DNA from 3 places in the Photorhabdus antumapuensis genome. Region 3 is predicted to be linked to each of the others. Evidence: predicted binding sites of a transcription regulator. Region 3 holds the regulator's gene; each other region holds the start of a gene.
The links. The regulator PurR, encoded in region 3, represses purine synthesis genes. The targets are predictions, from matches to a motif close to CANGCAAACGTTTGCNTG.
Positions count from the first base shown of each region.

Region 1 (7,954 bases), on a different contig from region 3:
GTATTAAGAAAGCCGTTTTTGTCTATCAGTGTGGTTTTAGAATCTGGGAAAAGAAGCAAGTGTATCATGAGTAAATAGGTAAAGACTTAAATCATCAAAGGTAAAAAGAAGTGATTAAGGATTTTTTAAAGCGGGTGAAAAATCTGATGCTATATTAACATTGAAAGAGAAAACATCGGAGAAAACGGGTTTTAAATTGATTAACCAAAGTGATAAAATAACAGTGTTAACCCAATGATAAGAATACGATGTTATATCAAAATATTTAACCGCATTAGGTGTTGATTTTAATACCATTAGCATGCCTGTTATCCTTTCTGGTTTTAAACCTAAAAAAATTAAATACAGAAAAAACTAAGGACTAATTTAATGAAATTGGAAGGTTTAAATGAAAGGAGGGAGATGGAAAAAACTATTATATTTACATAAGATACTTAATAAAAATCATTTATTAAACGAATTTTTAATTAAAAACAAGAAAAGAAAACCATCGGAATTAAAATTAATTTATAGGTTTATCATCTTTATTAACGTGGTTCACCATTTATTTTTACCTGCATATTAATTTGGGGGTGATAACACGTTCATTTTTATCGGTGATTAATCAGCTAAGAGTTATAAAAACAGGTGCTCCATTAATGCCAGTTTTTAAAAGTCATATAGTGACTAAAAACGGCCTATTTACTACCATGTTTAATGCATTTATCGGCGATGTTATTCTTCGGTTATTTTATATTTAACTAACCTGCTATGGCTATTTAAAAACGTAAATATAGTGATTTTTTATTTAATGGTTTTTTTATAAATAAATTTCACTTATGGTAATGGTTGATGGCATTTAATCTAAATCCATTAACAAAGAGTTAAAAAGAAACTAGCACGTAAAATAATATTATCCGAACCGGATAATATTAAAGTATTTTCTCGCTGTTATTTTATGAAAAAAGCCGCAATAAATGATGTGATAAAAAAAGATAAAACGGTTAATTTAGCAAGATTTAAAATTTGAAAAAGAGGTGATTATCCGAAAAGATACAAATGGGGATCTTTATATCATCAAGCTATTTATTGGTTAATTTATGTGGAAAAGTAAAGGGTTATGGATCTATAAAAACAGCTTTAAATTACCGATAAAATAGTGTCGGTAAAGATAAAAAAGGGTGTAATTTACATTGGTAAACGTAAAGTACGATATTCCATGATGATTAATATTAATATAAAAAGCATATGTCAAAAGTGGTAAAAAACTGTTAAAACTTTATACTGATTAAAATCAATGGTTGAAAAAATGGCTTTTAATAATAGTTTAAAACCTGTCAATTATAAAACTATCAGTGGAAAAGGAGAAATGAAAATCAGTTTGAATATGTTTTCAGGTAAAAAGATAAATTAAAATATTAATCCGTTAATCCGTTAATCCGTTAATCCGTTAATCCGTTAATCCGTTAATCCGTTAATCCGTTAGTCCGTTAGACCTTTCACCATCGTTGTATGAATGGTATTAATGACAATATTAATCCAATCCAGCGAAATACCATTCTTTTCAAGAGCGTCCTCCGATTTATTGGGGGTATCGTTTTCGTCTTACCAATACCGTCATATGCTCCCAACATACGGTAGATCATTTATTGCTTAGTAAATATTTACAATTACTTATAATTTCAGTTAGTTATTTTTCCATCAGGGCCATACCAGCATCATGTGTACATTAAGTGTATCTTTAATTGGTGTATCCCATTTTTTGTAGATTGGCCTGACAAGTGATAGTAAAAACTATTAGTATTGGGAAAACGATCACTTTAGTTTGAAAACTATTTTCAGGGAAATAGAAATGTTACATGTACTTGCATGGCCTGATCTGTTTATTTGCATTTTTGCCGTTTTCTTTGCTTATCTGATTTTTGGTATGGCAGGGTTTGGTTCTGCTCTTATTGCTAGCCCGATTTTGGCACTTTATATTCCGGTAGCGAAAATTGTCCCTTTATTAGCTTTGATAGATCTGACTGCCGCAGTGATTAATATTACCAGAGATGGCAAGAAATCAGAGTTTAGTGAGATCAAGTTAATTGTTCCGTTAATGATTGCCGGTAGCTTGATTGGCGCTGCCATTTTATTGATGGCTCGACCTGATGTTTTAGTTCTGGTGTTGGGGTTATTTGTTGTTTTCTATTCAATTTATTCGCTATTTTTCAGTAAAACCTACCGCCAATTCCCTGCTAAAGCCGCTATTCCATTTGGCCTGAGTGGAGGTATTTTCAGTGCACTATTTGGTAGTGGGGGCTTTCTTTATGCAATTTATCTAACCGGGCGGATATCAGATAAGGAAATTTTCAGGATTACTCAGACGACTTTAGTTGGTTTCAGTACCCTGACAAGAGTGATTATTTTTGTTGTCATGGGTATTTATCTGGATACTTCATTTTTGTTATTAATACTGGTATTTATTCCAGCCATGTTGTTGGGAATCTATTTTGGCCGCCAGGTGACACTGAAAATCTCCAGGGAAATATTTTTGAAGTTTATCAATATTATTGTGCTGGCTTCGGGGTTAATGCTGATATTTCGTTATATATTTGCTCTTTAAAATAGTAACTAATCATAATTAATATATTTAATATAATATCATTAATTTGTTGTTTTCATTTTGTTTCGTATTTATTCTCTTTATTTTTGCTGGATAGGCACAAATAAAATGAATAGTCGTGATTATAGAAATAATAATTTTTTTGCCATTTTTACTATTACCACAAGTGTCGCTGTTATTGGCATTGTCATTGGTTTGACTATCCCAATGATAGCGTTACGCTTGAATAGCCAAGGTATTGATGAGTTGTATATTGGTTTAATTTCTGCCGCTCCGGCATTAGGGGTTCTTTTGAGTGCTCCGGTAGTCCAGAAAATTGTAGCTCTGGTAGGCAAGAAACACGTCATGATGATTGCAACAGGGGTTTCTGCTGGCAGTTTGCTCCCACTTTTGGGTTCGTTGCCGATGGAGTTGCTTTTTCCTCTGCGTCTAGTTACTGGTGTTGCTAACGGGTTAATGATCTGTCTAGGTGAAACCTGGATTAATGAACTCTCTGAAGAGAATAAACGAGGCAGGGTACTGGCTGTTTATACAACAGTTTTTACTATCAGTCAGTTGCTTGGCCCTTCTATCATTGCTTTTTATGGTATTGCAGATAAAACGCCGATACTGATTTGTACTCTGATCCATATCTTTTCACTGGTGCTTTTTGTCATGGTAGATCAGAAGAAAGGCGATAGGTTGCCGCAACACAGTAAGAAATCCAATTTCTCTATTGTTCAATTTGTGAAGATTGCGCCGGCGATCTGTGGTGGTGTGCTATTTTTTTCCTTTTTCGACGGGACCATTCTGTCTATGTTACCCATCTACGGAATGAGTTGTGGGTATGCCGAAGTGGTAGCTGCACTGATGATAAGTGTCGTTCTTGCTGGTGATGCAGTGATGCAGCTCCCGTTTGGTTGGCTGGCGGATCATATGAATCGTATGCGTTTATACCAGATTTGTGGTGTAGCAACGCTCGGAGCAAGTGCGTTATTACCATTTGCGATGGCACATCAGTATTTTATCTGGCCTCTGTTGATTGCTTTAGGGGCAACTGCGGGGGCTGTCTACACCATTGCATTGGTCCAAATTGGTCAGTATTTTTCAGGAAATGATCTGATAGTGGCTAATGCGGCGGCGGCTATGTTGTGGGGTATTGGGAGTTTGTTTGGGCCACTGCTTGCCGGTATAGCGAGTTCAGTGACGCCATCAGGTTTACCTATTCTACTTGTCATCATTGCAGCACTGTTTCTGATTTCAACAATGGATCGGTTTAATCTACAGAGTGAGAACGGCTGAGGTGTTCAGCCGGAGAGTGTTACAGGCGTAGAAGCTGGCTGTGAATAGCAGTCAGCACTGAGTAAGTCTTATTTATTTTCAAGTCGTTAGCTAAATAATACTGTTAGCTATTGATTTCGACACTATGATCACTGGATAATCTTTCGCCTCAAATTCTCTCACTGTTTTCTATTCTAAAAGCCAAACGATTGCTTTTATGATTTGTTGAACCGATTGGTGCAATATTCATTAAGTGTTGTGTTATTAAGCGAGGTAATCGTTTTCGTTTGATTAGGAAGTGGAAGAAGTACCATGAACATAATGCAGGGGAATGACATGTCTGGCACTCAGGCACCAGTTAAATGCAAACTGGACAAGTATTTTAAATTGACTGAACGTGGCACAACCGTACGCCGTGAAATTCTGGCAGGGCTCACAACTTTCTTGGCGATGGTTTATTCAGTCATTGTTGTACCGGGGATGTTAGGGCAGGCAGGGTTTCCCCATGCGGCTGTCTTTATTGCGACTTGTTTGGTTGCCGGTTTTGGTTCTTTGTTAATGGGGCTGTGGGTGAACTTGCCAATGGCAATTGGTTGTGCAATTTCGTTGACTGCATTTACCGCTTTTAGTTTGGTTTTAGGACAGCAAATTACTATTCCGGTTGCACTCGGTGCGGTATTTCTGATGGGGTGTTTGTTTACAGTGATTTCTGTGACCGGTATTCGTTCTTGGATTTTACGCAATATACCCATGGGCATTGCGCATGGTGCAGGGATTGGTATTGGGCTGTTTTTGTTACTGATTGCGTCAAACGGTGTTGGTCTGGTCATTAAGAACCCACTGGAAGGTTTGCCTGTTGCTTTGGGTTCGTTCACCTCTTTTCCGGTTATGATGACTCTGCTTGGGCTGGCTGTTATTTTTGGCTTGGAAAAATTGAAAGTCCCCGGCGGTGTGTTGCTAGTAATCGTGGTGATTTCTGTTATTGGGCTGATTTTTGATCCGGCGGTGAAATATCAAGGGTTCTTTAAGGTACCGAGTCTGGGAGATGATGGTCTGTCCCTGATTTTTAGTATGGATATTATGGGGGCTTTGCAGCCAATTGTGTTACCTAGTGTGTTGGCGTTAGTAATGACCGCGGTGTTTGATGCGACCGGTACCATCCGTGCGGTAGCAGGGCAAGGGAACCTGTTGGATAAAGGTGGACAGATTATTAACGGCGGTAAAGCGCTGACTGCCGATTCTGTCAGTAGTATTTTTGCCGGTGCTATTGGTGCTTCTCCGGCTGCGGTATATATCGAATCAGCCGCGGGTACCGCCGCAGGCGGTAAAACAGGTTTAACCGCAACAGTGGTCGGTATCCTGTTCCTGTTGATTTTGTTCTTTTCTCCACTTTCATATCTTGTACCGGCGTATGCCACTGCGCCGGCGCTGATGTATGTTGGTCTGCTGATGCTGAGTAATGTCAGGAAACTGGATTTTAATGATTTTGTTGGGGCGATGTCCGGTATGCTTTGCGCGGTCTTTATTGTTCTGACTTGCAATATTGTAACCGGCATTATGTTGGGTTTCAGTTCTCTGGTTGTTGGTCGTATCTGTTCCGGTGAATGGCGCCAATTGAATATCGGTACAGTGATAATTACGATCGTTTTAGTAGCATTTTATGCTGGTGATTGGGCTATTTGATTGATTAAAAAGTGCGTAAGGTCTGTTCACCCCTGCGCACTTTGCTATTTCTTGCGATTACTTTTAAATTCTTAATTATTTCCCCCTCTATTTATCTGATTAGTTTACAATATTCCTGCAATTCTTTCGGATACGGCTCCGCGTGTATCTACCTTTTTCGATTGATTCAGTTACTTTAGTATTAAGATTTATTCTCACTGTTTTTGTGTTAACGGGAAGAAAAAGAGTTTCAATCTGTATACCAACGGTTCTTAGGTAAATTGTAAGGGCAACATGGAAATATTCTTTACTATTCTGATCTTGATTTTGGTGGTTTCAGTTTCTGGTGTTCTGACTAAAGTGATTCCGTTCCGCATACCTTTGCCGTTAATGCAAATTGCTATGGGAGCATTGCTGGCCTGGCCGCACTTTGGTTTACATGTTACTTTCAATCCTGAGCTGTTTCTCGTTCTGCTAATCCCTCCTTTGTTATTCGTTGACGGCTGGAAAATGCCAACCAGAGAGTTTTTCCAGTACGGACGGGAAATTTTTATACTGATGCTGGTATTGGTGCTGGTGACTGTTGTCGGTATTGGTTATCTGATTTACTGGCTGATGCCAGGTATTCCGTTAATTGCTGCTTTTGCCCTTGCTGCTGTGTTATCGCCAACAGATGCGGTGGCTTTATCATCCATTGTTGGAAAAAGGCGTATGCCTAAGCGCATGATGAATGTGATGGAAGGGGAAGCGTTAATGAATGATGCTTCCGGCCTGGTAGCCTTAAAGTTCGCTGTAGCGATAGCAATGGGAACGATGGCATTTTCTGTTACTGGCATGACCATAGAATTCTTCAAAGTTGCTATAGGCGGTTTGTTATCCGGTATTGCAGTAACCTGGCTGTATAGTAAATCCCTGCGCTTAATGAATCGTTGGAGCGGTGGCGATCCGGCAACCCAAATTGTTTTCATGTTGCTGTTGCCATTTGCCTCTTATCTGATTGCAGAACATATTGGTGTTTCCGGTATCCTTGCCTCAGTTGCCGCGGGTATGACGATCAGTAAATCTGGGGTCATCCGTAATGCTCCGTTGGCAATGCGTTTGCGTGCTGATAGTGTCTGGTCAATGCTGGCGTTCGTGTTTAACGGCCTGGTGTTTATCATGTTGGGCCTGCAACTACCGGGGATCTGGCAAACTTCCGTTATACAGGCAGAACTTGATCCAACCGTTGAAACCTGGATGTTGTTTGCCGCAGTCGCAGTGATTTATGGGGCGCTTCTGCTATTGCGTTTCTGTTGGTTGTGGCTGATGAAGAATATCAGCAAAGTCTTTATGAAGAAAAATCCACTGAATTTTGCGACTTATACCACCCGTGAATTGTGGCTGGCATCTTTTGCCGGAGTTCGTGGTGCAATCACCCTTGCTGGTGCACTGTCTGTTCCTCTGTTTCTGGCGGATGGTACGCCATTCCCGGCACGTTATCAGCTTATCTTTATTGCCGCAGGGGTCATCCTGTTCTCGTTGTTAATTGGAGTTCTCTCTTTGCCATTCCTGTTACGGGGAATGCAAACTTCCGATAAGGAGGCAGATATCAGTGAAGTCAGAATGGCACGGGCAGCTATGGCGGAAGTGGCGATTGTTAGTATGAATAAGATGGAAGAGCGTCTTTCTGCTAGCCCCGAAGAGCAGTTGGATGCTGAGGTGATTACTGAAGTTGCTTCTAGGGTAATTGGCTATTTGCGTCGCCGTACTGTGGGGCAGGATGAGATAGAACATAACCTGCTAGTGGAAGATTTGGAACGTCGTTTTCGTCTGACTGCATTAAGGGCAGAGCGCGGTGAGTTGTATCATCTGCGTGCAACCAGAAAAATCAGTAATGAGACACTTCAAACCTTGCTGCATGATTTGGATTTACTGGAAGCTTTATTGGTACAGAAAGAGCACTGATCTCCTATATTTGTTGGTTGTCACGACAATCTTGTGAGCCACTTTATTCAGCCTGATTGGTGAATATCTTGCCTATCAGGTTGATAGCTGATTTGTGGTGTTTGCTCGTGTCTGGTTGGTGGTATTGGTTTTCCTGCCGTAGATACCGGAACCTCTTGGCAATGATGAATAATATGTTGGTTCCGGTAGAATGGCTGATAAATTTACCATTGAGGGGAGTTGGGTTGCTGAGTTGTTCTAGGGGTATCGACGCTTACTTTTGAAATTCCTTTTACGAATGGCAGATTATCCATTGCGTGTTGGCGTGCGGAATGGATAAATGCGTCAGTCTCAGGCTGGTACTGTTCGCCTTCACGAACGGCAGCGTACAGCCTGCTCCATAAACCTTCTCCCAGTGTTTTAGTCACCACTAACTCTTGCCTTTCAAATGTCTCAACAACCCAATGTGGCAGAGCTGCGATTCCCATGCGGGCAGCGACCATTTGAATCAGTAATAGGGTGTTA
Region 1 is NZ_JAHZMK010000021.1:26,334-34,287, reverse strand. Features, by position in the region: gene KZ793_RS08310 (sulfite exporter TauE/SafE family protein) at 1,832-2,584, shown strand; gene KZ793_RS08305 (MFS transporter) at 2,693-3,865, shown strand; gene KZ793_RS08300 (NCS2 family permease) at 4,181-5,527, shown strand; gene KZ793_RS08295 (Na+/H+ antiporter) at 5,801-7,450, shown strand; gene metR (HTH-type transcriptional regulator MetR) at 7,654-7,954, opposite strand, start outside.
Region 1: KZ793_RS08300 (NCS2 family permease) is a predicted target of PurR. The motif match lies at 4,115-4,132, and genes of this name have one in related genera.

Region 2 (7,954 bases), on a different contig from region 3:
ATTCAGGCAGTATACACATCATTTTTTGTACCTTGTCACAACTTCAATGGGTAAAATTTAATTACATTTTTAACGTATCGATATTAATACGGTTTTTCGGCTGATACTGATCGGATATTTTATTAATGGATTGAAATAGAAAATAACGATTATAAAGTTGAATCGGGCACATAATGTACCCGAACATTCATTACTATAACTTAACAACCGGACAGGTTTCACAGTTTGGTGTGGATATTTGCCCCTTATCGATGGTTTGAGTTTCGCTGCCTGATTGTTTATCAGTGGCTGTCAATGTACCATCAATAGTACTTTTAATATCATCAGCAGCAAGATCTCCCTGTATTAACAGCGTGAAATTGCCTTTACCCTGTAATTTCAACGGCACCCACCGCCATTGAGGTAAAATCGCCAAATCTGCATCTATTCCCCGGAAATCTAAAGTGAATGGCTTCTGTACCTGTTGATCTACTGTGCCTTTTATTTTCAGTAATCCATCATCAACAGAGGCATCTAATTGGTCGAGGATCAGTTTATTTCCCTCTGTATGTAATTTAAGGTAAGGGCGACGTAATTCAACTTTGTTAAATGTTGCGCTGGTGGCACTTAGGTTCGAAGAGCCACGCCAGATCCCCCATTTCCCTTCTTTCAGTAACTCCATGTCATAGATATAACCACTGAGGGCGGTAAGCTGGAATGGAAAATCGGGGTTAATATCAATCAACAAGCTGTTGTTAATTGTCAGCTCGTTAATGGAAAATCCGGATATCCATTCAGGCAATGATTTTTTCAGCAACTGATGCCAGTTTTGTGGCAAGGTATAAGTTAAACCGGCAACTGTTGCATTGGTGATGTTGAATTGCTTTGTTTGGTGATTCCATTGACCTTTGACGTGAAATAATCCCTTTTCCCAACGGGAAGTGAGATTGGAAATAGTGAGTTCATTGCCGGCGATAAGAAGGTGACCAATAACATCGGTGAAATGAAGATCATTCAGCGTAGTATCCATGACGTTGAAATCAATGATGCCTTCTTTTGCCTGCCAGCTCCCGTTAGTCAAACCGACATTTTTTACTGAGACATCCAAATAGTTAGCAGACCAGTTTTTACCTTCCAGCTTGGCATTAGTGAGACTCAGATCTTTGATGCTGACGGCGGGTAATTTGTTCGTTTTTAGCAATAACTCTTCAAGTGTCATTGGCGTTTGCCAACGAATATTGCTGATAAGTAAATTATCCCACTGCCAGCGACCATCAGGCAGATGCTGCCCATTGCCTGATACCGAACCCTGTGCCAATGTTGCACCAAATGAACGGATAGTCAGCGTATTCTGCTGGTTATTTCCTCGCATAATGACTTTTTCAAGAGAAATATCATTGAGATTCAGTTTATCAGCGCTGAATTGAAATTCCCCATTCCCTGCTAACTTATTTGATTGTGGGTTCCAGGGGGTGATACCGCCGGTGATGTTTTGTCCTTGAATTTGCCAATCTGCATTTTCTGCCTGAATAGCCATCTGATTAAGTTGCAGAATATTGGTGCTAAAAGGCAAGGATTGTTGCTGGCCTTTGATTGTTAATTGGCCCTGTTGCAATAACAGACGATGAAAATGACGCGGGGAAGTGAGTTGCTGCCAGTTGAAATCGAATGCGACAACTTGAGCCGCTAAAATAAAAGTCTGTTGCTGATTGCTAATGACAATATTGGAAAGTGCCAGAGTACCTGGTTGTGACCAGTTATGTTCAATATTGCCGATTTGAACCTGATAACGGCTGTGATGACTCAGCCATTGACTAAGCTGATGTGCTCCCCAATTTGTCTGTACCACGACATAAACAGTGATTACTGCCAGTATTCCCAGTAATAACAGAGTAACCAGCGATTTTCCTAACCATCTCATCATCGGACTCCAATTTAATCGGTTTATAGTTTCCTTTTATGCCGTAATTTTCGTGTTCACTCAAGAGATGGTGGATAAAAGTTATGAGCGAGGCGAAATTATTATTTTTAACATTTGTATAATTTAACAATAAAAATATCAACAAGTCACTATATTAGTTGTTATTTCTAATAGTTTCAGGGTATGAAATGAAAAAATAATGAATTATTCGTTATCGTTTTATTCTATTAAAATAAACTTCAGAGATTAATCTTTGATTAATTATATTTTTGTTTTTTGTGCTAAGTTTTTATTAATAACTTGGCGTTTTTGTGTGAATTTGTTAATAATTATATTGTGTGATTAATATAATCATTAAATCTATATTTTATTGCATGACAATATAGCCAATGACATCCGAATGAATTAATGTATTAATGGATGGCTATAAATGGAATAATGATATTTTTTCGTCATTCCTTTCTATTCCTTTCTCAGTTTGATTGATGCTTGAAATAACACTGCATAGTTTATTTTCACCCATCTTCCGGCAAATAAATAATGTAAGGAATCTTCTATGTCAGAAAACATGAAACAAAAATCGTCGAATGAAGGTAATATCCGCACAACCCGCCCACTTAATGGAAAGGAATTTCTGGATGGGCTAAACGATGGTCGGGAAGTCTGGGCTTATGGTGAACGCATTAACGATGTTGTCAACCATCCTGCTTTTCAAAATCCGGCCCGAGCTGTTGCGAAACTCTACGACGCTTTGCACGATCCTGCTTATCGTGACGTATTGACCACGGCTACAGATACGGGTAGTTGTGGTGTAACACATCCTTTTTTCCGTATACCGCGCTCACAGCAGGATTTAATTGCTGATCGTGATGCTATTGCCGCGTGGGCTCGCATGAGTTATGGCTGGTTGGGTAGAAGCCCTGATTATAAGGCTTCGTTTCTTACCTCGCTCGGCGTAAAACCGGAAATTTATGGTGAGTTTGCTGATAATGCAAAAAACTGGTATATCCGTTCGCAGGAAAACGTGTATTACTGGAATCACTCGATTATTAATCCGCCAATAGATCGTCATTTATCACCTGATGAAATTGGGGATATTTGTATTCATGTTGAAAAAGAGTGTGATGATGGATTAATTGTCAGTGGCGCTAAAGTTGTTGCCACAGGATCGGCGATTAGTCACTACAACTTTATTGGTCATTACGGTTTACCAATAAAGAAACGGGAATTTGCGTTGGTCTTTACCTTGCCGATGAATACCCCAGGAGTGAAATTAATTTGTCGTCCTTCTTACGCAATGGCGGCTGATAAAATGGGCAGTCCTTTTGATTATCCGCTCTCGTCCCGATTTGATGAGAACGATACGATAATGATTCTGGATAAAGTGAAGGTTCCTTGGGAAAACATATTTATCTATGGAGATGTAGATAAAGTTTCGTTATTTTTTGCTGAATCGGGTTATTTTCATCGGGCGATGTTGCATGGTGTGACTCGACTGGCTGTTAAACTTGATTTTCTTTCTGGGTTGCTTATTAAGGGTGTTGAAGCTACGGGTACGAAGGATTTTCGTGGCGTACAAGCACGGGTTGGTGAAGTATTGTCATGGCGTAATATGTTTTGGGCTCTCAGTGATGCGATGGTTAAATCTCCGGAGCCTTGGAGTGGAGATGCCCTATTACCTCGGTACGAATATGGGATAGCTTATCGTTGGTTTATGACGTTGGGTTACCCGCGGGTAAAAGAAATTATTGAACAGGATCTGGGCAGTGCCTTGATTTATATTAACTCCCATGCCCGCGATTTTTCCAACCCGGAACTGTCTCCTTATCTTGATAAATACATGCGTGGCTCCAATGGTTACAGTGCGGTTGAGCGAGTCAAGCTTATGAAACTGATTTGGGACTCTATCGGTACGGAATTCGCGGGCAGGCATGAATTATACGAGCGCAATTATTCCGGCAACCATGAAGCTATTAGAATCGATGTGTTATTGGCTTCCCAAGCCACGGGCTTAGTGGATCAATTGAAAGGGTTTGCTGAGCAGTGTATGAGTGAATACGATCTGGATGGTTGGGTTGGTAACGATTTTATTTGGCCTTCCAACCGCTAGGAGATAAATCATCATCACGCGCGATGATGGAATATACGTGCGTGATGAATTGATTATGTGTAACCCGATATCAGATTTGTAGAAAGATTATTTCTCTTGGGGAAACACCAGATTAAGAGTGATGGCTGTCAGACCACCAGCAGCAATACCGGAAGAGAGTAAAGTTTTCAGCCAGTCAGGAGCGAACTGTAAAATTAGCGGTTGTTGAGCAACGCCCATACCAACCGCTAAAGAGAGCGCGATAATCATAATTGCCCGGCGGTTAAGTGCTTCTCTGGAAACGATACGGACACCAGACGCGGCGATCGTACCGAACATCACGATAGTGGCGCCTCCCAATACCGGTTCAGGGATCTGTTGTACAAATCCTGCTACCGCGGGAAACAGACCTAACAGGATTAGCATCAGCGCCACGGCATAACCCACATGACGGCTGGCAACACCGGTTAGCTGGATAACCCCGTTATTCTGTCCAAAACAGGAATTTGGGAAAGTATTGAATACGGCAGACAGCATAGAATTCAGGCCGTTAGCTAAAACCCCGCCTTTAATACGTTTCATGTATACAGGCCCGCTGACCGGTTGTTCAGAAACATCGGAAGTCGCGGTAATATCCCCGATAGTTTCCAGCGAAGTGACCATAAAAATCAGCATTAACGGAATAAGCAGATTCCAGTCAAAGGAAAGGCCGTAATAAAGTGGTGCAGGAATCGTCATCATCGAACGGTTTTCCTGTACGGTTGCTTGGGGCAGCATATCCATCAGCCAGGCGACAACATAACCGACTGCCATTGCAATCACCAGAGAAGCGACACGTAGATAAGGATTACGCTGGCGGGTCAGCAAAACAATCACCACTAACACAGCGCCTGCCAGAAACAAATTCTCTGGAGAACCAAAAGTGTGATTTTCGATAGCAGAGAATCCGCCACCAATAGAGGTCAACCCAACCTGAATAAGAGACAAACCGATAATCATCACTACAACGCCGGAAACCAGCGGAGTGATGATTCTCCGGGCTAGATGCAATACGCGGGATAACAGAATTTCTGTGATGGATGCCACCATTAGAGTGCCGAATAGCGCCGCCATCATGGTGGGAATGTCGGCACCGCCGTTTTTCAGTGCCAACCCGCTCATAATCAGTGGGGAAACAAAGTTAAAACTGGTCCCTTGAATGGAAAGCAAACCAGAACCGATTGGCCCCCAAGTTCGGATCTGAATCAATGATGCTAGTCCCGAAGCAAACAGAGACATACTGATAATCCGCTGTGTATCGTGAGCGGGCAGTCCGAGTGCTTGGCAGATTAAAATTGCTGGTGTGATGACAGCGACAAACATTGCCAGTAAATGTTGGCAGGCAGCAAACAACGTTTGTGGTAATGGTGGCCGATCTTCTAAGCGATAAATCAATTCACTAGCTGGTTTTTTAGGCGGTATTGTTGCGGCTTGTTCGGAGGATGAGGTGAACATGGTGTGAAATCCCGGACTGACAAAGAACGCATTTTAATGATCAGTCGTGTAAAAGCAATCGGTTGCGTAAAAATTCTGTCACTTGTCATGATTCGCTCTGGTCACATTTTTATATGTTTTAACTTGTGTTTGTTGCAGATTTTTTTTCTAATCCAGCGTTGCCTGCTTTTGGCGTTCTCTAAAGGATGAGTATAACGTCGTAATAACTTACATAATTTTAACAATATAGCTGGGGTACATAGATGTATCATCTTGATGTTTATGGCACGCTTGTTGCGTCCGCATTAGTGCTATTACTTGGGCGTAAACTTGTACAATCAGTTCCATTTCTTGAAAAATACACCATTCCTGAACCAGTCGCGGGTGGCTTGTTAGTTGCTTTGAGTCTTTTAGTACTTAAGCAAACGACTGGCTGGGAAATCAGTTTTGATTTATCTCTTAAAGACCCTTTGATGTTAACTTTTTTCGCCACTATCGGCCTGAATGCGAATATTGCCAGCCTGAAAGCGGGAGGTAAGGTACTTTTCACGTTTGTTTTCGTCGTCGTTGGCCTATTGTTGGTTCAGAACACAGTAGGTATTGCGTTGGCTGAACTGCTGGGTCTAGACCCATTAATGGGCTTGCTGGCGGGTTCTATTACGCTGTCGGGTGGTCACGGTACTGGTGCTGCTTGGGGTAAACTGTTTATTGAGCGTTATGGCTTTGAAAATGCAACAGAAGTGGCAATGGCCTGTGCGACTTTTGGCTTAGTACTGGGTGGTTTGATTGGTGGTCCGGTTGCTCGTTTTCTGGTGAGAAATACCAAAACCCCAGGCTTGAGGTCAGATGATACGGAAGTGCCAACGGCATTTGAAAAACCTTATACCGGTCGGATGATCACAGCATTGGTCATGTTGGAAACGATCGCTTTGATCGCTATCTGTCTGATGGCAGGTAATTTTGTGTCTGAGCTTATGCAAGGGACATGGTTTGAATTACCGACATTCGTCTGTGTGTTATTTATCGGGGTTATCCTCAGTAACAGTCTGTCGGTGTTAGGTTTTTACCGGGTATTTGACCGGGCGGTGTCTGTACTGGGTAACGTGAGTCTTTCCCTGTTCCTGGCAATGGCATTAATGAGCCTGAAATTGTGGCAGATGGCATCGCTGGCATTACCTATGCTGGTCATTCTCACCATCCAGGCCATCGTCATGGCGTTGTACGCAATTTTTGTTACCTATCGTGTGATGGGTAAAAACTACGATGCAGCGGTTCTTGCTGCGGGCCATTGTGGTTTTGGCTTGGGGGCGACACCGACAGCCATTGCGAACATGCAGGCGATTACCGATCGCTTCGGTCCCTCTCATGTGGCATTTCTGGTGGTGCCGATGGTAGGTGCGTTCTTTATCGATATCGTTAACGCGATTGTGATTAAGCTTTATCTACTGTTGCCAATATTCCCAGCAGTGTAGGGGGATTAGAAAGATACTGCGCCAGCTATTCAGTTGGTGCAGTATTGTCGTTGTGTTTCGCTTATAGTTCCGTACATTCAAAATCGTAAAATAGGATGAGCAACGATGAAGCTTTTCAACGCTCTGGGGTTTCGTTGGGACCGGTCTGCGGTTCCTCTTATTGTTCCGATTCATTCTATTGAACGGGTATGTTTCCGTTTTCACCGGATGCTACCAGAGTTCGTTTGGGATGCCAGCGTGCTTGAAGGTAATCCTTTTACTTTCCCAGAAGTGAAGACATTATTGGACGGTGTAACCGTCGGTGGTAGGAAGGTTTCCGACCAGGAACAAGTCCTGAATCTCGCAGAAAGTTCCAAACGACTGTTATTTATGGTGAAAAAAGGTCAATTTGAGTTGACCAAAGCTACATTCACTGAACTTCACAGCATAGTTGCCCGCAACGAAGCCTTGGAATGGGGGCAGTTCCGTGGAGAAGGGCAAGAGGAGAATTACACTCCAGATGTCAGTTTGGGTGAGTATGGTCGGCCTACTGTACCCGGCGCGCCAGAATTGAACCATGTTTTTCAAGAAGGTGTTGCCTCACTGGATGAGTGTCAGCCTTTCGAAAAGGGGGTTGCATTCTTCCTTTTCGGTGCGCTACAGCAATTCTTCTTTGATGGTAACAAACGCACTTCACGTTTCATGATGAACGGTATCTTGATGTCAAATGGCATAGATGCTATCAGCGTGCCTGCGGCGAAAATACATGAGTTCAACGAAAAGATGGTGCGCTTCTACCTGAGCAAAGATGCTACTGAAATGATGGCGTTTCTTGTGGATTGTCATCCGGATAAAGTGGCAAATCCCGGTTTTTTTAAATGATTATCGAATGGTCTCTGGTATGAGCCCATGGTGGGATTCCACTTTGTTTACCCTGCCATGTGTAATTCATTTACCAACGATTCTATACTCCACTTATAGCAAAAAATTTTTATTGCATTACAAATGTCATGCAATAGAATGTAATACAAATGTCATTAC
Region 2 is NZ_JAHZMK010000053.1:81,038-88,991, reverse strand. Features, by position in the region: gene KZ793_RS19725 (NUDIX domain-containing protein) at 1-22, opposite strand, end outside; gene KZ793_RS19720 (AsmA family protein) at 194-1,900, opposite strand; gene KZ793_RS19715 (4-hydroxyphenylacetate 3-hydroxylase family protein) at 2,457-4,010, shown strand; gene KZ793_RS19710 (uracil-xanthine permease family protein) at 4,098-5,483, opposite strand; gene gltS (sodium/glutamate symporter) at 5,726-6,934, shown strand; gene KZ793_RS19700 (Fic family protein) at 7,040-7,795, shown strand.
Region 2: gltS (sodium/glutamate symporter) is a predicted target of PurR. The motif match lies at 5,535-5,552, and genes of this name have one in related genera.

Region 3 (7,954 bases):
TTGCTCAGAAAGAGCGGGAACAGCGGGAACGGGTTGCCTCTCAGCAACCAGAGACATTCGTGGAAGAATGTTCAGTAAATGATGAGCGATAGTAGGACTCCGCCCGTCGCTTTCAAACAGAATTAATCGTTGTCAAAAGGGAGTGTTGATCTTATTAGTGCTCCTTTTTGTGATGTGCGTTGCAGTATTGCTCATGTTTTGTTAATTGATATGGTTTATGTTGTTATTATTGTGTTAATGCGCTTTCTTGTAAAACGCAGGCTAACCCCACGATGATATTTTCAGAGGCTACTTTATGGAAAACCCGATTGAGTTAGATGAATGGCTTGAAGAACCTACACACGATGATGCTGTTGAAATGATGAATGCGCAAGCTGTCGTACCTTTTGGTACAGCACTTTGGCCTCATTAAGGTTCTTTATAATAATATATACCCCATAAACTTCAAGTTGCCGCTCGCAAGATGAAAGCAGTTTATTATCTCCCCGTACCCCGGCGAGATAATAAATGTATATTGAGGTATGACAAGTATATAAGTAAGGGGAGGCCCCCTTACTTAAAAATAAACAGGATTGTTCTCATGGATAAAAGTCTTGAAAATATGTATCGCTGTTTATCACATCATCCTGCAATTTCAGATAAAGTAAGAAATGATGAATGTATAAAAATATTTATCGGATCTGATACTGAGCATCGCAATATTGCGCAAAAGATGCATATGTATAAAACGGGTTTCGATGTAAGATCTGATTTTGCTTTTTTAGAAGAAACATCAGCAGACGATATAAAACAAAAAATATCCGATTGTGATTTGTTTATTTTTCTTTATGCATCATCAACATTAAAGAATGTATCTCCACAAGGACCAGAATATCTAACCAAAATAAGAAGTTTTATTACTGAATCATGGAAGAAATCTGTACTGTTTAAAGATTATGGTCCTCATTTTATTGAAGCATTCAGCGAGCCGCCAGTATCAATAGCAGAAAGAAATAAAAAAATTATTGAATTATCAAATCGATCACAGAAAGTTCAATATACAGATAATAAAGGGAGCTCGATTGTAGGTTATTTAGAAAAAGGCCATAAATGGACTTCCATTGATGGTAATGGAAATCTTGATGTTATTCCTGGGGAGATAGCAAGCCATATAAAGAACCTTAACGGTAGTGTCAGCTTTAGTGGCACTTTTTTGAGTACTGCACCCTTTGCTATAAAGTATGGCGTTGTCAATAATATGATGACTATAAATATAAAAGAGGGTGAAATTATTGGGTTTGATTGTGAGAATGATGAATTTAGTCGGGATTTTAATTTATACCTAAACCATAATCACGGAAATAGAATTGTTGAAGAGTTTGGTATTGGTACTAACATGGGTGTGAAAGCGCTTTATGGCAGAAATGCTGGTTTTGAAGAACGGCATCCTGGCTTACATCTTGGTTTAGGTGGTGGAGTAAAAGGGAGTCATCATTTAGATTTGATATTTTCTGGTGGAAAAATAGCATTTGATCAAACAGTCTTCTTTGATAATGGTTACCTGGATGATTTCCGTTAGTGAAAGATAGATCTATACCTAATAGATTTCGAGTTGCAGCGCGGCGGCAAGTGAACGAATCCCCAGGAGCATAGATAACGATGTGACTGGGGTGAGTGAAAGCAGCCAACAAAGCAGCAGCTTGAAAGATGAAGGGTATATCTTTATTGACTAAAAGCTACAGTAGAAACCTGTAGCTTTTGGTTAATTATCGGGCTGCTCGTAACCCGCCTTCAATACCTTTTAGACTGAATATGATTTGCCATAATTGGATATCGCGAGCACGAAATGCACCTGCACAGGCATTCAGATAATAGCTAAACATGCGTTTAAATGTTGGACTATAGTTATCTTGTATTTCAGGCCAGCAGGCAATAAATCTTTTATGCCAGGCCATCAATGTGCGGTCATAATCTGCGCCAAAGTTATGCCAATCTTCCATAATAAAACGGCTTTTACTGGTGTGGGCTATTTGCTCAATAGAAGGCAGGCAGCCATTAGGAAAAATATATTTGCTGATCCACGGGTCAGCACTGACTTTAGCTTTGTTGGAACCAATAGTATGTAGCAGGAATAAGCCATCAGGTTTCAGGTTTCTTTGAACAACGTCGAAGTAAGTCGCATAATTTTTAGGGCCAACGTGTTCAAACATACCGACAGAAACAATTTTGTCGAATTGCTCATGTAAATCCCGATAGTCTTTCAGAATGATCTTCACATCCAGATTCTTACATTGTTTCTGTGCATATTTCCGTTGTTCGGCTGAAACAGTTATACCTGTTACGGAAACACCATAATTTTTAGCAGCATAAGCCGATAGCCCACCCCAACCACAGCCAATATCCAGCAGGGTCATACCTGGAGAGAGTTCTAATTTCTCGCAGATAAGTTTCAACTTATCAAGCTGAGCTTGTTTCAGTGTTTCAGCTTGTTTCCAGTATCCGCAGGAATATTGCATATAAGGGTCAAGCATACGGGTAAAAAGATCATTTCCTAAATCATAATGTTGATGACCGACAATCCATGACCGTTTTGGCGTTTGTAGATTACGTAAGCGGGTTATTGCGATTCTCATCGTATCTTTGAAATTATTAGGCATTTTATTTTCTAATCCAGCGCGTAAAACGCGATAAAAGAAAATATCTAACCGCTCACAATCCCACCAGCCATCCATATAACTTTCACCTAATCCTACCGAACCTTGTTGTAAAACTCTTTTATAGAAATTAGGATTTTTTATCTGGATATCATAAGGATTGTGACCATTAATTTGAATACCTGCTTCTTTTAGCATCTCATTGGCAATTCTCTGCCAGGAGTTAATGGCTGTTTTCGGGTTTTCAATACAGGATGAACTCATATACTCTCCAACGTTAATGTGATGGAATATTGAGGAGCTCGTTTTACTGCCTATCCCAATAGGGCTATTTTATTTGCCCTTCTTTGCCATAAAGAGCGAACTTGGGCAGTGCTCAAAATCCTCACGTACTACGTGTACGCTCCGGTTTTTCCGCGCTGTCCGTGTCCAAACTGCCTGCAACAATTACGCCTATGGGATAGGCACTTAGCTAATAAAGCAGGATGCTAAGACGCAAAATGCAAAAAATAACAAAGAATCAAAGTAAAAAATCTTAAAGATGACTAATCCATGAGTTTAATGGGGGCAGTCATTGCTACTGAAAACCTCAAATTCCAGGTTATTTATAATAGGGAACGTATTGAGTATAAAAGCGTAAAATTGTTTTATCAATTAATAAATAAAGGCTGCAATTAATTGATAATTAGCAGCCTTTATTTATACCCGTTATCTTTCAAGCTGCCTCTTTGTTGGCTGCACTCACTCACCCCGGTCACATAGTTATCTATGCTCCCGGGGATTCGCTCCCTTGCCGTCGCGATGCAACTCGAAATCTATTAGGTATATATAACAATCTGATTAATATCAGGAATTTTGTTCAACTGTTTGAATGCGGCGATCAGTGTTTTTTTTCCGCTGTATAAAATATCCTAATGCCATCGGAACAACGGTAGAAACCATGACAGTGGTTGTGGATATAAGTGGATTGCTGATAAATGCTGATACAATCAGGCTGGCAATAAAACAGAGTCCTAATTGAAGCGTGTTTTGTAATGCAGTGGCTTTTCCACTGTCTTGTGGATAAGCGGATAAAGCGTTTGCTACTGCAATTGGGTATAACGCACCATTCATCGCAGCCATAAAGCAAAAAGGTACCAGAATGGTGAATAGAGTTGGCTCGCTAAATTTTGCAATTAAATAGAGCACAATCATGCTGACAGCATAGCCAATTAACAGATAAGGGAAAATAATCTCACTTTTTATTTTGGCTAAAATACTGCGGCATCCATAACCTCCAACGATAAAGGCCAGCGTTTGAGGTATATAACTCAGACCGATGTCATCCGGGGTATATCCCATCTTTCCGAGAATCGAAGGTGAGCCTGTTAACCAGGCAAAAAAGCCGGCGCTGCATGATGCAAATATCAGAACGTTGCCATTAAATAGCGGTGATTTCAGTAGAGTAAGGAAAGAGACATTATTTGTTGGCGCTTGAGTTTCACGGTTTTTGCGATTTTCTTGCAAGAACAGCGTAAAAAACAACAGTAATAATGTGATTGTCAGTAAGACTAGGAAAATCATGCGCCAGCCGCCGTGTTGTAACAGCCAGGCTCCCATCAAAGGTGCCAGGGCAGGGGAGAGCGCAACCAGAGGCATAATCGTTGCAAAAACATGTTTGGTACGATTGGCCTCATAGCGATCAATCACTAATGCTTGCCATGAGACTGCGGCTGAACAAACACCTATGGCTTGGATAAAACGCAAAACTAAAAGTTGGGTGGCGTCTGTTATCCACATCATACCCAGACAGCCAATAGAAAACAGGGACAGCCCGGTGATGATAATCGGTTTTCTGCCAAAGCGATCTGAAAGAGGCCCCCACAAAAGTTGAGCAAAGGCGAAACCTGCAAGAAAGATGCTTAGGCTGGCACTGATTGCTTCTGCCGATGTCTCTAATTCTTGTTGCATAGTGCCGAATGCTGGCAGATACATATCAATAGCCAGATAACCTAGCATACTCAAGCCTGCAAGGTAGAACATGAACTGACTTGAGTTTTTCATTTGATTACTCTCTTTGAATGTCATGATTGAAATAATTTGCAGTGATAGGGAGATAACAATATTGACACATATTCTATATGTCGTGATTTTTACTTGTGAAATGGTAATATTTGCATAGTGCTGTGAAAAAAATTGAAAGGTGAAATTATGTGGTCGGAATATTCACTTGAAGTCGTGGATGCGGTTGCCAGAACAGGCAGTTTTAGTGCCGCTGCATCGGAGCTTCACCGTGTCCCTTCTGCGATCAGTTATACTGTAAGACAACTGGAAGAGTGGCTTGCTGTTTCGTTGTTTGAGCGTCGTCATCGGGATGTGGAATTAACTGAGGCAGGCGCTATTTTTATTAAAGAAGCTCGTTCTGTTATCAAAAAAATGATTGACACTCGTCACCAGTGTCAACAAGTTGCAAACGGTTGGCGAGGGCAATTTAGTATTGCAATTGATCTCGTTGTCAAACCAGCGCGTAGTCGCCAGCTTATTCTTGATTTTTACCACCATTTTCCTGATATAGAACTTTTTATTCATCAGGAAGTGTTTAATGGTGTGTGGGACGCACTGGTGAATAGTCGAGTGGATGTTGCAATTGGTGCAACCCGGGTAGTTCCAGTCGGGGAAAGATATAGTTTCCGAGATATGGGGTTTATGCCCTGGCTATGTGTGGTTAGCGCAGGCCATGCGCTGACCCAGTTGCCGGGTCCGCTATCTGATGACCAAATGCGGCCTTATCCAAGTTTGTGCCTTGAAGATACATCCCGTAATTTACCGAAGCGTGACACTTGGAATCTGGATAATCAGCGCCGATTGGTGGTGCCTGATTGGGAGTCTGGTCTGTCTTGTCTAAACGAAGGGTTATGTGTGGGAATGGTGCCTGAACATAGGGCAATGCCGCTTATTCGGCAGAATAAACTAGCCGTGCTGGAATTGGAACAGCCTTTACCAGACAGTCCATGTTGTTTGGCATGGGTTCAAAACAGCCATTCTCCAGCATTAAGTTGGCTGCTTGACTATCTTGGCGATAGTGAAACTCTTAATGCTGAATGGCTTCAAGATGAATAAAGCGGATTAACGACGATAGTCGATAAATGGACCATCCACGACAGAACGTCGCTCAACCAAGCGTGGATGTACTTCAATAGTTTGTGCATCTTCACGTTTATTGATTATTCGGTCCAGTAACATGGAAAACGCCATCTGCCCCAATCGTTCTTTTGGCTGATGAATGGTGGTCAATGCCGGAGAGAAATAGCGAGCGTTGCGTATATTGTCATAACCGATGACAGAAATATCCTGTGGGACGCGTAATCCTAATTCATCAGCAGCACAAATAGCCCCCATGGCCATAACATCTCCGCCGCAGAAAACCGCAGTTGGGCGCTGTTTTTGATTCAGGATTTGATGCATGGCTTTATAGCCCGATTCTGGTTCAAAATCCCCCTGAATAATCCACTCTTCTCTGATCGGAATGTTAGCTTCTTTTAATGCCTTTAAGAATCCTTGATGACGGCCGCCTCCGGTATTTCGTGCCAGAGGGCCGGGGATCGCACCAATATCACGATGACCTCGTTCGATAAGATAACGACCAGCCAGATAACCGCCGTGGAATGCATTATCAATAATAGTATCGGTGAAATCACTTCTGGCCTGTCCCCAATCCATGACGACCATTGGAATATTGCGATAATCTTCCAACATTCCCAACAACTGTTCCGGATATTCTGAACACATAATTAGCAGTCCATCCACACGTTTTTGTGCCAGCATGGCTAGATAGGCTTTCTGTTTATCAATGTTATTGTGTGAGTTACATAAAATCAGCGTATAGCCTTTGCTATAACAACTGTTTTCAACAGCCTCAATGACTTCAGCAAAATAGGGGGCTTCACTGGACGTTGCCAGTAATCCGATCGATTTTGTGTGGTTAACTTTCAGACTGCGAGCAACGGCACTGGGTGAATAATTCAGTGTTTTAATAGCAGCCCAAACAGCAGCTTTAGTATCTTCAGCGACGAAGCGGGTTTTATTAATAACATGGGATACGGTGGTGGTTGAGACGCCAGCGTGCTTAGCCACATCTTTGATCGTTGCCATGAGGTGAAAGACTCCTGACCTTTTGGTCTAAATTTAAAACGCTTTGTTAATCGCTTGCTAGCCCTTTACATAGAGGGGCTGGCAATAAGTTAGCGATAAATCCTGGATTTTGTCTGATCTGGCTCAAAAGTGAAAGCAATAATCAGTGTTATAAAATGTGTGGTAATCGCTATTTATGCTTTTCCTTATGTAAGGGCAATTAACCATCTCAATAGACTGGTTTTTGTCGTTATAAACTTTTTATTCTGAGGAGGCTTTATGAATACCGATTTGAAGCTTGGTTTATTTACTGCTGTCAGCACGTTGGTGATGATTGCCATTTTTGCCGCTCTTTGCTTGATCTTTGCCTGATATTTTGAACTGATTGGATGATTTAAAAATTGGGCTTTACGTTGAAGGGTAATTGGGCAGATAGTCTCAATGGTTTATCTGCCCTTTGCCTTTGCGTGTTAAAACAGATAATAATAAATTAATCTGATAGTTGTTAAGCCAGATTTTTTGCAACAAATGCCCAGTTAATTAACGCCCAGAACTAAAAATTTTTCACTGCTGTGTCGGTAAGTTTATGGTCATCTTAACAATTTCTACGATAAATAACAGTGGAAATGATGTCATTTGTGCCAGGATAAGAAAAGATCAGGATGCATATTAATGAGAGAAAATGGTATTCTCCGCAATATTGTGACGATGTTGGTTATCAACATACTGTTGGTTTAAAGGAAATAAAAATGACGACTATTGAGAAGATTGAGCGCCAAATTAAAGAAAACCCGATTTTATTGTATATGAAAGGTTCTCCTAAATTGCCAAGTTGTGGCTTTTCTGCGCAGGTGGTTCAAGCTTTATCTGCGTGTGGTGAACGTTTTGCTTACGTAGATATTTTGCAAAATCCAGATATTCGTGCAGAATTGCCAAAATATGCTAATTGGCCAACTTTTCCTCAGCTTTGGGTGGAAGGTGAATTGATAGGTGGATGCGATATTGTCATTGAAATGTATCAGCGTGGTGAGTTACAAACATTAATCAAAGAAACTGCTGATAAATATCGTTCTCAGGACGAAAACGCGACAGAGTAATTTTTTCATCACTTATATACCTAATAGATTTCGAGTTGCAGCGCGGCGGCAAGTGAACGAATCCCCAGGAGCATAGATAACGATGTGACTGGGGTGAGTGGAAGCAGCCAACAA
Region 3 is NZ_JAHZMK010000018.1:42,449-50,402, reverse strand. Features, by position in the region: gene KZ793_RS08010 (riboflavin synthase subunit alpha) at 1-92, shown strand, start outside; gene KZ793_RS08005 (M29 family metallopeptidase) at 581-1,558, shown strand; gene cfa (cyclopropane fatty acyl phospholipid synthase) at 1,746-2,897, opposite strand; gene punC (purine nucleoside transporter PunC) at 3,480-4,676, opposite strand; gene punR (DNA-binding transcriptional activator PunR) at 4,824-5,732, shown strand; gene purR (HTH-type transcriptional repressor PurR) at 5,739-6,764, opposite strand; gene KZ793_RS07980 (Grx4 family monothiol glutaredoxin) at 7,493-7,840, shown strand.